DNA from 3 places in the Thalassolituus oleivorans MIL-1 genome. Region 2 is predicted to be linked to each of the others. Evidence: predicted binding sites of a transcription regulator. Region 2 holds the regulator's gene; each other region holds the start of a gene.
The links. The regulator sigma-54, encoded in region 2, starts transcription at its own class of promoters, with help from an activator protein. The targets are predictions, from matches to a motif close to TGGCACNNNNNTTGCTNT.
Positions count from the first base shown of each region.

Region 1: TOL_RS07075 (glutamine synthetase III family protein) is a predicted target of sigma-54. The motif match lies at 4,076-4,093, and genes of this name have one in related genera.
Region 3: TOL_RS07020 (CmpA/NrtA family ABC transporter substrate-binding protein) is a predicted target of sigma-54. The motif match lies at 3,130-3,147, and genes of this name have one in related genera.

Region 1 covers NC_020888.1:1,570,860-1,576,317, forward strand. The annotation lists gene TOL_RS07065 (hypothetical protein) at 1-208, opposite strand, end outside; gene ald (alanine dehydrogenase) at 524-1,645, shown strand; gene TOL_RS07075 (glutamine synthetase III family protein) at 1,723-3,876, opposite strand; gene TOL_RS07080 (DMT family protein) at 4,482-4,829, opposite strand; gene TOL_RS07085 (NADAR family protein) at 4,993-5,458, shown strand, end outside.
Region 2 covers NC_020888.1:3,253,598-3,259,055, forward strand. The annotation lists gene lptC (LPS export ABC transporter periplasmic protein LptC) at 1-185, shown strand, start outside; gene lptA (lipopolysaccharide transport periplasmic protein LptA) at 169-762, shown strand; gene lptB (LPS export ABC transporter ATP-binding protein) at 743-1,468, shown strand; gene TOL_RS14955 (RNA polymerase factor sigma-54) at 1,603-3,108, shown strand; gene hpf (ribosome hibernation-promoting factor, HPF/YfiA family) at 3,148-3,450, shown strand; gene ptsN (PTS IIA-like nitrogen regulatory protein PtsN) at 3,455-3,913, shown strand; gene rapZ (RNase adapter RapZ) at 3,935-4,810, shown strand; gene TOL_RS14975 (HPr family phosphocarrier protein) at 4,814-5,083, shown strand; gene mgtE (magnesium transporter) at 5,192-5,458, shown strand, end outside.
Region 3 covers NC_020888.1:1,557,504-1,562,961, forward strand. The annotation lists gene TOL_RS07010 (ABC transporter ATP-binding protein) at 1-535, opposite strand, end outside; gene TOL_RS07015 (ABC transporter permease) at 545-1,549, opposite strand; gene TOL_RS07020 (CmpA/NrtA family ABC transporter substrate-binding protein) at 1,622-3,007, opposite strand; gene TOL_RS07025 (CmpA/NrtA family ABC transporter substrate-binding protein) at 3,492-4,685, opposite strand; gene TOL_RS07030 (ANTAR domain-containing response regulator) at 4,678-5,295, opposite strand.

The DNA.
Region 1 (5,458 bases), 1.7 Mb from region 2:
AATCGAAATTCGTTTGCTCGGCTTTAAAGCCAAGTCCTTGTCCGCTGGCGGTATCGACTAAGGTCATACCACATAGATAATAATCTTCTACGCCTTTTTCAGGGAAAGCTGCGGATGTTTTAGTCATCCAAGCAGCATTTTTTCCACCGTTATTAAAGAATAAAAGATTTTTGCCTAACTGCACGACTTGATCTGAAGTGATATCCATATGGCGTCCTTTGCATTTCTATAAAAGGGGTTTTTTCGGGAGGGCATAATATTAATTCGATTGAATTTATCGTGCCATGAGTTTCTTACTTAATATTTAGGTTATATTGTCCATTTTTTAGAGCCTGTCGTATTTTGGCGCGTTCGCTATTTATACCGTGAGGTAATACGTTCAATAATTGTGCAAGTGCTCTTAAATCACGGAGTAATTGCTCGCTTGATGCTTCACTTCTGTTGTTGGGCTAAATGAATAAGGATGGTGTAGTGCGCCAATTCGTTGCTATGCTGAAACTAAGTCGGCTCATGGAGATGAATTATGCGTATTGGTGTTCCGAAAGAGATCAAGAACCATGAATATCGCGTTGGCTTAACACCGCAGAGCGTTCGTGAATTGATACAAGCAGGCCACGAAGTTTGGGTAGAAACCCATGCTGGGCACGCAATTGGCTTCTGTGACGAGAGTTATCTCAACTCTGGTGCCTCTATTGCTTGCGATGCCACCGAGGTGTTTGCTAAAGCAGAGCTGGTTGTTAAGGTCAAAGAGCCTCAGTCTCAAGAGGTTGCTCTACTTAAGCCTCATCACACGTTATTCACGTATTTGCATCTAGCGCCTGCACTTGATTTGACACGAGGGCTTATGGCGAGTGGTGCTAACTGCATTGCTTATGAGACGGTTACTGATAACGCCGGACGACTTCCCCTATTGGCTCCTATGTCTGAGATTGCTGGGCGTATTGCAGTGCAGGCTGGCGCTCATTGTTTAGAAATGGAAGCCGGTGGACGTGGTGTTTTGTTATCCGGAGCCCCGGGTGTTCCAGCAGCAAATGTAGTGATTATTGGTGCCGGGGTTGTTGGTGTTAATGCACTTATGATGGCTATCGGTATGGGCGCTAACGTCACGATTATGGATACATCAATGCCGCGCTTACGCGAATTGGACTGGCAATACGGTAACCGCATACAGACGGTACTTTCGACGGCTACCGCTATTGATCATTACCTACCTGAGGCAGATCTTGTGATTGGTGCGGTCTTGGTGCCGGGTGCGGCAGCTCCAAAACTCGTGCGCCGCAGTCATTTAGAAACCATGAAACGTGGCTCTGTGATTGTAGATGTGGCCATCGATCAGGGCGGATGCGTTGAAAGCGCTCGGCCAACGACGCACAGTGACCCAACGTATGTAGAAGAAGGTGTCGTTCATTACTGTGTGGCAAATATGCCGGGCGCTGTCGCCAGAACCTCTACGCTAGCATTAAACAACGCGACGCTACCGTTCGTATTGGCCTTAGCAAATAAAGGCACAAAGCAGGCTTTATTGGATGACGCAAATTTGATGAAGGGGCTCAATGTTTTTGCCGGAAAGCTAACGTCGCCAGAGGTTGCTAGTAGCTTAAAAATGGAGCTGGCTGATAGAAAAGTGCTGGTTAATAACGCTTAAAACTAATAAAAAATAGCACCGGGTTTTATCCCAGTGCTATTGCTTTAAATCTACCTAATTTAATCTGTTATTAAATATTATTTAATAAACAACATTTCGCGATATTTCGGTAGTGGCCATAAATCGTCGGCAACGAGTGTTTCAAGCAAGTCGGCCGAAGTACGAATATCGACCATTAATGCACGAACATCAGCGGCCAGGAAACTCATGTGTGCTTCTGTAGTATCAAAGTGCTCAGACTCTAGTGCTGCACTGAGTTTTTCAACAGATGCCATCATCGCGGTCGCGGCTGCAGCGACTTTAGTTGCCGGAGAGTGTTCCAGTGTAAAGCCGGTGGACGCCATGCTTGATAAGTATTTAACCGCCGCTGGATAAATCATAGTGGTTGCCATTTCAATGACCAGCTTAGCTTCTACTTCAACCGACAGAACGTATTGCTCAGCATAAACCTCAAAACGGCTTGCCAATTCTGTTGGTGTCAGTACGCCAGTGTTTGAGAATAGCTCGACCACTTCTTTCTCTTTCAGCGCTGGTAATGCATCAGCAGTGGTTGGCGCATTTCTTAGGCCGCGTTCTTCTACCGCCATTCTATGCCATTCAGCGGAATAACCGTCACCACCGAAAATCACGTTGCTGTGTAATTCCATCAGTTCTTTAATAACGGCAAAAGCCGCAGCGGCTTTGTCTTTGCCACTTTCTAATTGAGCTTCTAACTTTTCAGCGATCCATTCTAGTGAATCTGCCAGCATAGTGTTCATCGCGACCAGAGGGCCAGAAACGGATTGCGATGAACCCACTGCACGGAACTCAAAACGGTTGCCGGTAAAGGCAAATGGTGATGTGCGGTTACGGTCGCCCGGATCACGTTCAAACTTAAGAATTTGCGCCAAGCCAAGATCCATTAGACCGCCGCTCTTAGGCACATGCAGAGCGCCCGTTTTGATGTCGTCGAATACTTTCTCTAATTGGTCGCCTAAGTAAACCGACAAAATCGCCGGCGGCGCTTCGTTTGCGCCTAAACGATGATCGTTGGAAGCGGAAGCAATAACGGCACGCAATAACGGACCAAACTTGTGCACGCCACGAATAACTGCGCCACAAAATAGCAAGAAATTTAGGTTGTCGTTTGGCGTGCTGCCTGGATCGAGTAGGTTACCTTGAGTGGCATTACCGACAGACCAGTTAACGTGTTTTCCCGAACCATTGACGCCCGCGAATGGCTTTTCATGAAGCAGGCAGAAAAAACCATGCTTCTTAGCCGTAGTTTTCATCAGGGTCATTAACAATTGCTGGTGATCGGATGCAATGTTGGCGGATTCAAAGTAAGGCGCAATTTCAAACTGACCAGGCGCCACTTCATTGTGGTGCGTTTTGGCGGGAATACCTAAGCGATACAGTTTATCTTCGAAGTCTTGCATGAAAACTTGAACACGCTCAGGAATTGCACCGAAGTAATGATCATCAAATTGCTGACCTTTTGCTGGTGAAGCACCAAATAAGGTGCGTCCTGCCAATAGGATGTCGGGGCGTGCATTGGCAAATCGTTCGTCGATCAAAAAGTATTCTTGTTCGGCACCACAGCTTGAGTTCAGGGTTGCGATCTCTTCTTCACCCATCAGCGTAAGCACTTTTTGTGCTGCGGCGTTCATAGCGGCGTTAGAACGTAATAGGGGGATTTTTTTATCCAGTGCTTCGCCAGTCCAAGACATGAATACGCTAGGAATCATCAGCACAGCGCCGTTAGGCGTATGCATAATGTAGGCAGGGCTGGTCGGGTCCCAAGCTGTATAACCACGCGCGGCATTGGTCATGCGTAGGCTGCCGTTCGGGAACGATGAACCATCAGGCTCGCCTTTAATCAGTAAGCTGCCAGAGAATTCGGTGATCGCAGCGCCTTCTGGATTGGTAATGATAAAACCATCGTGTTTTTCAGCAGTAGCGTTCGTCATTGGGTAGAAAATATGCGAGAAAAATTTTGCACCTTTGGCCATTGCCCAATCTTTCATTGCGGCCGCTACGTCATCGGCTACGTCGTTAGGTAAGGCAGCGCCTGTTTGAACCGTTTTCTTCATAGCCTTATAGGCAGACTTAGATAGCGACTCTTCCATTTGCGCCATGCTGAAAACATCGGTTGCCCAGATTTTCTTCAGCGAATCAGTCATTTTGGTTTCAAATGGTACTGCTTTGTTAATGTCTGCAATTGCGTTAAAACGAGATTGACTACCGCTCATATACTTCCCCTGAAGAATCATCTTTTATGTGTGGATTTTTGCATGTTGTGGCCGATATACAGCTCAATAGGCCAAGTGCTGTACTGTATTTGCAATAACTGAACCAATGGCTGGATTTGGTGCTTTAGGTGTAGATCGCAATGTAGTCAAAGCGCAAACCTAGTACTGACACTTACGATCTGAATGGTTGAAAGTACAAAATGCCTATGATGTGCAAAATAGTACAGTGTTACTTCAAGCAACTCTAGACTACAAACGTCAGTAAGTCTGTCCTCTCAACTCCGTAAGTCTATAGTGGCCAAACTGACGGCTACATACGGCATCAAACCTATTGCGTTTGAAAGTGCGATTATAAATGTTTTTTTATTTTCCTCACCTAATATTCATCAGAAGAGAAGAAAATTCTGACGCCAATGAAGCAAACTCCAATCGGGTTGTCTGCTGCCATATGGATGTTGGGTGGTACCCTAGGTCATCGAGCTTTAGCATGAGTGCGGGTGGGCCCACATCAGAAGCAAAAACGCCCTGTATAGATAGTGATTGGTCTAATGCAGATTTCTTCAAAGCTAAGGTCTTTTAGGGCTAAAGAGTCGATGGTAGTCAGCTTATAATTTATCCCGAAACATAAAGTACACTGCGCCACACAAGCATATACCAGCCCAAAGATAATCTAGCTTTAAAGGCTCTTTTAAGTACATAACGGAAAATGGAATAAAGATCGTAAGAGTAATAACCTCTTGAATGATCTTTAGCTGCCCAACACTTAGAACAGTATAGCCAATGCGATTGGCAGGCACTTGAAATAGATATTCCAGTAAAGCAATTCCCCAGCTTACCAGGGCAGCGATAATCCACGGCTTATTGTTGAGTTCTTTTAAATGGGCATACCATGCAAAGGTCATAAATACATTGCTGCACAAGAGCAGGCCGATGGAGATGAGAATTGGGTTCATGGTTGACTAATGACGCTTGGCAAGAAACCGTTAATTAACCACTCAATTGATCAATACTCAACCGATAATATATCGATCTTTTCGAAAACGCCTAATGACTGAATACTTCCAATAAGAAGTCTATATAATACTCGTCTGCTATAGATCTATTTGGAAACGCGCTATGTTTTTTGATCGACAAGATGAAAATCTACTGACCCTAACACGCGATGATGCCACCCATCCGTTAGCCTCATATTCTAAACATGCATTTGAGCTGGATGGTTTTGAATGGCCCTCGGTAGAGCACTACTACCAAGCCATGAAGTTCGACGATGCCGAGTATCGCGAACAAATCCGCCAGGCGTCTCATCCGGCTGAAGCATCCAAACTAGGCAAAAGTAGAAAACACCAAAAACGCAAAAACTGGAAAAAGAATAGCGTCACCTACATGACCCGCGGCACCTACATCAAATGCCGTACCCATCCGGATGTGGCACAAGTGCTGCTGAATTCTGGCGATCTAGCCATTAAAGAAGTCAGCCAGTACGACTACTTCTGGGGCGGTGGCCGCGATATGCGCGGTGACAATGAATTTGGTAAATTGCTGATGGGCATTAGGGCAAAGTTGCTGGCAGAGAAGGCGAGCA
Region 2 (5,458 bases):
CCATGCTGATTGAAACCGAAGCATTAACCTACGATATTCGTGAGCAAATTGCAGCGACCGATTTACTGGTCACCATGACAGGGCCGGGTAGCCGCGCGACCGCAACAGGCATGACTCTGGATGTTAACCGCCAGCGCATGGAACTGAAAACCGGGGTAAAGACTATTTATGTACCCGAACAATAAGCACACCAACACTATGAAAAACAGCGCCCGTGCGTTATTTATTTTGGCCGTGAGCAGCATCAGTCAGCTAGCACTTGCGCTACCCGATGACTGGCAACAAGAAATGACCATATTATCCGACCGCGCAGAAATCGACCGCAAAGCGGGTACGGTTATCTACGAAGGTAACGTCATTCTGACTCAAGGCACGTTGCGTATTGAATCCGACCGATTGATGATTTTACGTAGCGGCAACACGCTCGAAAAAGCCGTAGCCGAAGGCAATAATGGGGAACCAGCGCGCTATCAACAACAAGTGACCGCTGGTAAACCTATGACTCGCGCTCATGGTGATCGGATTGACTATTTTGCCGCGCGCCGCCAAGTTACACTGACCGGCGACTCGCAATTAGAACAAGATGGCAACCTATTTAGTGGCGAGCATATCGTCTACGACATGGACAAAGAAACCGTCAAAGCCGACGGCGGCACACGCAACGACAGCCAAGCTACGCCAGACAGCGGCTCTTCTGGCGATCGTCGTATTAAAGTTATTATCCAACCGCAACAGGCCACTGATGAAAACGCTGAAAGCTGAACACCTAGCGAAAAGTTACAACGGCCGTGAAGTGGTAAAAGATGTATCCATGTCGGTACACAGCGGTCAAATTGTTGGTTTGCTTGGCCCTAACGGGGCAGGCAAAACGACCTGTTTTTATATGATCGTTAATCTTGTGCAAGCCGACAAAGGACGTATCAAGATCGACGACGAAGACCTGAGCCACCTGCCTATGCATGGGCGCGCGCAACGAGGAATCGGTTACTTACCCCAAGAAGCCTCGATTTTTCGTAAGCTCAGCGTGGCCGACAATATCCTCGCAATTTTAGAAACGCGTAAGGATCTAAATCGCAAACAACGATTAGAGCGCCTTGAAGGATTGCTCGATGAGTTCCACATTCAGCACATCCGCGCAAGCTTAGGCATGTCGTTATCAGGAGGCGAACGTCGACGCGTAGAGATAGCTCGCGCATTAGCTGCAGAGCCATCTTTCATCCTACTGGATGAGCCATTCGCAGGGGTTGACCCCATTTCCGTATCCGACATCATGGATATTATTCGGCAGCTGAAAAACCGCGGCATCGGCGTACTGATCACCGACCACAATGTGCGTGAGACCCTCGCCATCTGTGAAAAAGCCTATATTGTCGGTGGGGGCCATATCATTGCGGAAGGCACCGCAGAAGAAGTTTTAGCGAACGAACAAGTGCGAAAAGTTTACTTGGGTAACGATTTCCGCCTTTGATTCTAGCCCCCTCATCAGGCTATGATCGAATCAATCGGGTTTCGTGCTTGCAAGATAGATTCCATAAGCACAGGCTTAGCCTATAATGCATAAACACTATTTTTCTGCCGTAGATAGGTAATCGTTAAGTTTCCATGAAAGCGTCTCTCCAGTTAAAGATGGGTCAGCAACTGACCATGACCCCTCAGTTGCAACAAGCCATCCGCCTACTCCAGCTGTCCACCTTGGACTTACAGCAGGAGATTCAGGAGGCGCTCGACTCCAATCCGATGTTAGAAACGGATGAGTACGACGATCCGAATCCTGAGGTAGAAGCACACCGTGGTGAAAAAACTGAACAAGAACAAAACGAAATAGATCACGAAGCCCGAGAGCGTTCTGAAGACAATCACACGCTCGATGAACAATGGTCTGACGATAAAATTCCAGAAGATCTACCCAACGACAGCGAATGGGAAGATACCTACCAAACCACTGCCAGCGTTTCCTCCAGCAGTGGTAGTAGTGGCGCAATAAACGACGATTTCGATTACGACTCTCGTCATGCCACCACCGATAGCCTACAAGACCATCTTTTGTGGCAGCTTAATCTCACTCCGATGAGTGATACCGATCGCGAAATCGCCTTAATGCTGATTGATGGCACCGACGACGATGGCTACTTACACACCACTGTCGACGATATTCTCACCAGCCTTGATCCAGCATTAGAAGTTGAAGAAGACGAAATCATGGCAGTGCTGCATCGTCTGCAGCAATTTGATCCTGCCGGTGTGTTCTGTGTCGACTTGCGTGAATGCCTGTTACTACAATTGCAGCAGCTACCAGAAGCAACGCCTTGGTTAGCAGAAGCCAAACTCGTGATTCGTGAACACATCGAGTTACTCGGCAGTCGTGATTATCCAACGCTGATGCGTAAAGCAAAATTAAAAGAAGAAGCGCTCAAAGATGTGCTGCGCTTAATTAAAGAACTCAATCCAAAACCGGGCTCAGGCATCTCTCCTGATCAATCTGAATATGTCATTCCCGATGTTTTAGTGCGTAATATTCGTGACGAATGGCGAGTCGAACTCAACCCCGAAATCGCACCGCGTCTGCGCGTCAATGCCGATTATGCGTCCTTAGTTCGCCGTTCCGATAACAGCACCGACAACGCTTTCCTCAAAGACCACCTGCAAGAAGCTCGCTGGTTCATTAAAAGCTTACAAAGCCGCAATGAAACCCTACTCAAGGTGGCAACTAAGATCGTCGAATATCAGATCGAGTTCTTCGAAGAAGGCGAAGAAAAAATGAAACCACTGGTTCTGCACGACATTGCCGAAGCCGTGGGCATGCATGAATCGACAATTTCTCGTGTTACCACGCAGAAATTTATGCACACCCCTCGTGGTATTTTTGAGCTGAAATATTTCTTCTCAAGCCACGTCAGTACCGATAGCGGTGGTGAATGTTCATCTACCGCAATTCGTGCCATGATCAAAAAACTAATTTCTGAAGAAAATGCCCGTAAGCCATTAAGCGACAATAAAATCGCGGCATTACTAGGCGACAAAGGCATCCAGGTCGCGCGCCGTACCGTTGCTAAGTACCGCGAGGCCATGATGATTCCGCCCTCTAACGAGCGCAAACAGCTTATCTGACGATCAACAACGAGCCAGTAGACAAAAAGGAGACTGGGCATGCAAATCAATATCAGTGGTCACCACGTAGATGTAACCGAAGCAATGCAGGGATACGTTGAGGAAAAGATGTCAAAGCTGACACGTCACTTTGACAACATCACTACCGGACAGGTTACTCTGACCGTTGAAAAGGGCCGCCAAGTAGCGGAAGCAACCATTCACGTTACAGGTACAGATATCCATGCCAAGTCAGAGCATGATGATATGTATGCTGCCATTGACTTAATGACTGACAAGCTCGATCGACAAGTGTTAAAACACAAAGAAAAAACAGTCGCGCGGCTACACGGACAAGGCTAACTCCATGACACTTCGCATTGACGATATCCTCTCACCAACACACACCTTGGTGGACGCAGAGGTATCCAGCAAAAAAAAGTTGCTGGAATTCCTAGCAGGATTGGTCGCTGAATCCATCAGCGATAGCTCAGCGGATGAAATCTATGAGCGACTACTCGGACGCGAACGTCTGGGTAGTACCGGCATAGGGGAAGGCATTGCCATTCCCCATTGTCGGTTGCCTCAGTGTGAACAGGCCTTTGGCGTGCTATTACGCCTTGCCGAGCCAATCGACTTCGACGCCATTGACGGCAAACCAGTAGATTTGGTGTTCGCACTCTTAGTACCAGAAGAAGCAACGGAAGAACATTTGCAGGTATTGGCAATGTTGGCCCGTAATTTCAATGAAGAGTCGTATCGCAGTGCATTACGTTGCGCTCCGGACAATCGTCAACTATTCCAGCGCGCAGCCGCCGGAACTTAATACCACAAGGAATGTAGGCCCATGCGTTTGGTAGTGATTAGCGGCCGATCCGGCTCAGGTAAGTCCAGTGCACTGCATGTACTGGAAGATCTCGGATTTTATTGCATCGACAACCTACCCATTGGTCTACTTCCCGCCCTTGCCGAACAAGCCAACGGCAATGAAAAGCTCACCCAAATTGCCGTAAGCGTTGATGCTCGCAATCTTGCTCATGCGGTTGACCGCATCGAATTAGTGTTACGCGACCTCCCGCACGACCATTACAAGCTCGATGTGGTTTATCTCGATGCCAGTGAAAAAGTCTTATTGCAACGATTTAGCGCCACGCGCCGAAAACACCCTCTTACCAGTAAGAAGATCTCACTAGCAGAAGCCATTGAGCAAGAAAAAGAACTGCTCGATCCGCTGGCTAACATGGCCGATTTAACGCTCGATACCACGCATATGTCGGTACATGAGCTGCGCAGCTTAATTCGATTACGTGTAGCCGATAAACGCGACGGCGATATGTCGATCCTGTTTGAATCCTTTGGCTTTAAGCACGGTATTCCCATCGATGCCGACTATGTATTCGATGTCCGCCATCTACCTAACCCCTACTGGGATGAAAGTTTGCGGCACCACACGGGGTTAGAGCAGCCGGTACAAGCGTTTTTGAGTCAGTACGATGACGTCAAAGATATGCAACAAAGTATTAGTGAATTTATGCAACGCTGGATGCCGCGTTTTGTTGATGCCAACCGCAGCTACATGACCATCGCCATTGGCTGCACAGGTGGTCAACATAGATCTGTGTATATGGCAGAGCAACTGACAGCAGAATTCCAGCAATATTATCCCAACGTGCAAGTTCGTCACCGTGAACTCGCGCGGCTTTCCGAATCGACAGGCCATTAATTCATGATCAGTACCCAAATAACAATTATCAATAAACTGGGTCTACATGCCCGTGCAGCGGCCAAATTAGTCTCTACAGCGTCTGCTTTTTCTAGCCAAGTAAAAGTCGGTTATCCCGGCCGGTTGGTTGATGGCAAAAGCATTATGGCCGTCATGATGTTGGCCGCGAGCAAAGGTACCGAGATCCAACTTCAAGCCGAAGGTAGTGACGAAGCAGAAGCCATTACCGCGCTCCAAGACCTTATCAATCGTTTCTTCGACGAAGGTGAATAATCCGCTATAAAACAGCAAATTAGCGCTAATACTGCGAGTACTTTCATGGTATATAGGCGCTATTCAGGCTAGAATTCTGGTCAACTCCTGCGCAACCAGAGCCATCCCATGGGACAACATACGGAAAAGGCAAAAGCCAAACTGCATAGCCTTAACGCCGCCCTAGAGAGTGGTGCTTTGGCCAAGGTTCAGCGCATCCTAAATTCGGGTTTAGCACCCGTAGACGTCGCCCATTTAATCGAATCCTCTCCGCCTAAGGCCCGTAAAATTTTATGGGAGTTAGTTGATAAAGAGCTCGAGGGTGAAGTTCTTCAATACCTCAGCGAAGAACTACAAAGCCATTTCTTATCGGATATGAGCGCGGCTGAAGTTGTC
Region 3 (5,458 bases), 1.7 Mb from region 2:
CTTGCAAATGGGCGCGGGTCAGAGCATCGAGCGCTCCGAAAGGTTCGTCCAATAGCAAAACACTGGGTTCCATTGATAGAGCACGGGCGATACCAACGCGCTGCTTCATACCTCCAGAAATTTCATCTGGACGTTTGTGCATGGCGTGCCCCATGTGTACTAAGTTAAGGTTGTGTTCAATCCACGCCTTCATTTCAGCTTTAGATTTTTTACCTTTAAATACTTGCTGAACCGCTAGTTCCACATTTTGGTAAGCCGTTAACCAAGGTAAGAGTGAATGGTTTTGGAACACGACCGCACGTTCCGGGCCCGGCTCGTTTACTTCTTTACCTTCTAATACAACACCGCCTGTCGTTGCTTGATATAAACCTGCAACAATATTGAGCACAGTCGACTTACCGCAGCCTGAGTGGCCAATCAGTGATATGAACTCACCTTTTGCAATTTTTAAGTTCACATTTTGTAGTGCACAAAATGGTCCTTTTGGCGTTGGAAATTCAATACCAACTTGAGTTAATTCGAGTAATGGATTCATGATATTTCCTTAACGCAAAGTGGCTGATTTGTCCCAAGATACGCTGCGCTGAATTCTCAGCATGACGCGATCAAGGAAGAAGCCGATTAAACCGATGGTGATGATAGCGACCATAATTCGGCCTAATGAGTCGGAGCTGCCGTTCTGGAATTCGTCCCAAACGAACTTTCCTAAACCGGGATTTTGCGCCAGCATTTCTGCCGCGATCAGTACCATCCACGCAATGCTTAGCGATAAGCGCAGGCCGGTAAATACCATAGGAATCGATGCCGGAATCGCAATTTTACGTACATGAGTTATCCAGTTCAGACGAAGTACTTGGCTCACGTTCACTAAATCTTTAGGAATGGTTGCTACACCAAATGCAGTATTAATAACGGTTGGCCACAGGCAGCACAGCATCACGGTGACAACGGAGGTAATAAATGATTTTGGTACAACAGGATCGTCAGTAACGTATAACGCGCTAACAACCATAGTCACCAGTGGTAACCAAGCAAGCGGTGATACGGGTTTGAAAATTTGAATAACGGGGTTGAAGGCGGCGTGCAGGTTTGCACTTAAGCCGATAACAATGCCCAGTGGTATGGCTAAAATAGACGCTAGTAAAAATCCGCTTAATACGGTGACTAGGCTAGTACCAATTTGATCTATATAGGTGTTTTTACCGGTGTAATCGCGGATTTTTGGTACATAAGTTGGGTCGTCTTTTACACGTTGTGCGTTGCGCTCTTCTTGGCGCTCATAAAATGCTTCCGCACGTTCACGTTCAGCAAAATGTTCTGCCAATAAGTTCTTCGATTGCTCTAACACTTGCGCTGGGCCAGGAAACTTACCGAGTGACGTGTCGATACTGTTAGCGGCGGCTGACCATAGCATTAAAAATACTAAAATACCGACCAGTGGAATACCGATTGTTTTGGTAATGAGTTGCACGTTTTGAGCAACGTTCTCACCTTTGGCGACTTTCACGAACGGCTCTAACCAGGCAATGTTCGATAGCGCAATGTTCATAATTCTACTCCTTGGGTGGGCGAGCCGTATGGCTCGCCCGGTCTTCATGTCTAAAGCGTTATAATTAACAACTTACGGTTTTTCGTTGCCTTTCAAGCCAATCTTAAATTGGTCGATATAAGCGTTTGGTGTTTTACCGTCGTAAGTAAGTCCGTCGATGAAATCGACTTGCGCAGGTTTAAATCCAGATTCAGTGGCAAAGTCTGGGAAGTCGGCGACTTTTAATTTGCCTTCTTTAATCAGTTCTTTTGCTGCTGTTGCATAGATATCTGGACGATAAACTTGCTTCGCAATATCCATGTACCAGCTATCTGGTTTTTGTTCAGAGATTTGGCCCCAACGACGCATTTGAGTTAAGTACCAAATGGCATCTGAGTAGTAAGGGTAGGTGGCGTTATAACGGAAGAATACGTTGAAATCAGGCACGTCACGCTTGTCGCCTTTTTCGTATTCGAAGGTACCTGTCATGGAGTTCGCAATAACTTCATAATCCGCGCCGACATAGTTCGGTTTAGACAGAATTTTTACTGCTTCAGGACGGTTGGCGTTGTTGTTCTCGTCTAGCCAAGCTGCTGCACGAATCAATGCTTTCACAACGGCTTTATGAGTGATTGGGTATTTTTCTGCCCATTGTTTGCTAACACCGAATACTTTTTCTGGGTTATTTTTCCAGATTTCGTAATCGGTAATAACGGGTACGCCAATACCTTTAAATACAGCTTGTTGGTTCCACGGCTCGCCTACACAGTAGCCATAAATCGTACCGGCTTCCATGGTGGAAGGCATTTGTGGTGATGGCGTTACGGATAGCAAAGCATCGGCTTTAATTTTGCCAGAAGTGTCGCCTTTTTCAGGAGCATAATAGCCCGGGTTAATACCACCAGCCGCTAACCAATAACGTAGCTCGTAGTTGTGCGTTGATACTGGGAAAACCATACCCATGTTGAAAGGCTTACCTTCCGCTTTGTATTTATCAACAACTGGCTTAAGAGAATCAGCTTTAATTGGGTGAACTGGCTTGCCATCGGCTTGCATAGGAACATGGGGTTTCATTTGCTCCCAGATGTCGTTAGAAACAGTAATTGCGTTACCGTTTAAATCCATGCTGAAAGCGGTAATGATGTCGGCTTTAGTGCCGAAGCCAATAGTGGCGCCCAAAGGCTGGCCCGCGAGCATGTGAGCACCGTCAAGCTGACCATCAATTACTCGGTCTAATAGTACTTTCCAGTTTGCTTGTGCTTCTAATGTTACATACAAGCCTTCGTCTTCGAAGAAGCCTTTTTCATAAGCAATCGCTAGAGGAGCCATATCGGTTAATTTAATAAAGCCGAATTTTAGTTCTTCTTTTTCTGGGTAGTCTTTCGCCAACGCATAAGGTGATATCAGCGTCGCCATGCCTGTTGCTAATACGAGCGCGCTCTTAATGAACGTGCGACGTAGTGTTTTTGTTCCCCGCATTGTGCTTCCCCTTTTTTGAAACCAAAAAAAAGGCGCTTATGACGTAATAATTACGTAATAAGCGCCTTTGCTTGTATTTGTGTCTAAAAGTTGGATTTCGCCGTTGAGATCCTGAAATACCTAATACAAAGCTTGTGCCAACTTTTTAATCCCTTAATAAATGGAATGAAATCGGCTTTTTAATTAATGTTTGCACCATATAAAATCAATAATGACAGATAGTAATCTGATATGAGCTAGGATGGTGCACGCACGCGAGTGACATTGGTTGTCATTATTTGCGCTAAATAAGGGCGAGCGCGAAGGGTGGGGTTTATTTGTGGTGCATTATATTTGGGTTAGGGAGGTAGTGTTTTGGTTTGAGGGGTAAATAAAAAATCGCGATAAGATCCGCTCTTACTTATAAAGAGTCGTAAGAGCGGAGCTTAACTAAATGAGCCGATTCAAACTTGTAGGAGCGACACTTTTTCGTGATTCATCTTTGTTAGCGATATTTAAAGCCGGTTGCGCCCATTGCCGTATCGTCCAGTTCCCACGCTTGTTGAATATCAAAACGTAATTGATGCGAAGTTGGTGGCAAAGCCTGATCGGCCAATGCAGCCCGGTAGGTAGCGGTTGCGTAGCATTCGTTAACGATGGCGTCATTATCCAAATTATCGGCCGCCCAGCTCCAGCGCTGCATTTGGCTTAAAAACCATTGTCCGTGTTCTGGCCATGGATAATTGGCGTGGTAGCGATTAAACACGAGCATATCATCGACTTGAGTTGCTGGTTGACGCTTACGGTAGACAAACTTACCCGATAGAGCAGGTTGTACAGCATCCACCGGTAAATGAATGTGCTTGGCGAGTAGTTTTGCCGCGTCGTCGCGATTCGCATCGGCCCATGCACAGGCTTGGTACAGTGCTCGAATCATAGAGTTAAGCGTATTGGGATTATCATTCGCCCACTGTTGAGTGGTGCCTAGTACCTTGTCTGGCGCGTTGCTCCATAAATCAGGCCCAGAGACTAAACACTCACCAACACCCCGTTGAATAGCTACTGTGTTCCACGGCGCGCCAGCAAAAAAGCCGTCAATATGTTGTAACGCTAAGTGATCCACCATTTGTGAAGGGGGCAGTACAACTAATTGCACATCACTATCGGGATTGATTCCTGCACTGGCCAACCAATCTCGTAATAGAAAATTATGAATAGAGAAGGGGAAAACAATCGCGAAAATCAGTGTTGGTTTATTCTCGGTTTTGCGCTGGGATATAACGGTTTTTAGCGCGTCGAGTGCCTGCTTTGCGTTGCCACTGATATCACGTATGTCTGTCGCTGCTAATTCGGCGGCGAGGTTATTAGAGATGGTAAACGCATTGCCATTCAAACCCATGGCGAACGCTGTTTGCATCGGCTTGCGCAAACCGCCAATGCCTAAGTGGGTGGCTAATAACATAGGTGCAAGCATTTGTGCCGCATCTAAGTGGCCGACGAGTACTTTATCGCGAATATTGGCCCATGATACTTCTTGCTGCAATTCAACGCTCAATCCTTCGCGAGCAAAGAATCCCATTTCGTCAGCGACGAGCAGGGGAAGGCTATCGGACAAGGGCATATAGCCGATTTTTAAATTCGGTTGCTCAAGTCCTGATGTTGCTACGTTGTTTTTGGTCATTGCTTGTTGCTCAATCATTAAACAAGTTCATTACAGAGATGATGTTCTTCGCAACATCCACCATGCGCTGCCCGCGATCCATCGCCATTTTGCGCATGGCGTGGTAAGCCTCTTCCTCGTTGAGGTTCTTGTGTTTCATCAATAACGATTTGGCTTCGTCCAACAGCTTACGGTCGGCGAGTTGATTCTTCGTTTTTTCTAACTCGCCACGTAGGGCTTGGAACTCACGAAAGCGCGCAACCGCCACATCCATAATGGATTTCACCCGTTTGGGGTTCAAGCCATCGACAATATAAGCACTTACGCCTGCGCGAATGGCTTTTTCAATGGTGCTGGAATCGTCTTCGTCAGAGAACATGATGACGGGCTTAGGATTATGTTGGTTTAGTACACTCATGTGTTCCAACATGTCACGGTCGGGGCTTTCGATATCAATAATAATGGCGTCTGGTTGATGCTCTTCTACACGCTTCATCAAGCCTTGGGCACTACTGAGGCGCGCAACAACCGTGCAACCTGCGTCGGTTAGCGCCTGTTCAAGAATCGCCGCACGAGCCGGTTGATCATCCACAAGCATGATTTTAAGGCTGGAGCTAGCGCTGCTAATTTGGGGGGCGTCGAGGGACATGGATCAGAATCAATTCCGCTTTTGGTTGGGCTAATAGTATCAATAACAGTCAGTTTTTGCTGAGATGTTTATCGTTCTATTGGCCTGACCGTGGTCAATAGAAAGTTTAAACGGTCAAACGCGACGAACCGCTAGACCTATTGTGTTTAGTTAATATTCTGTC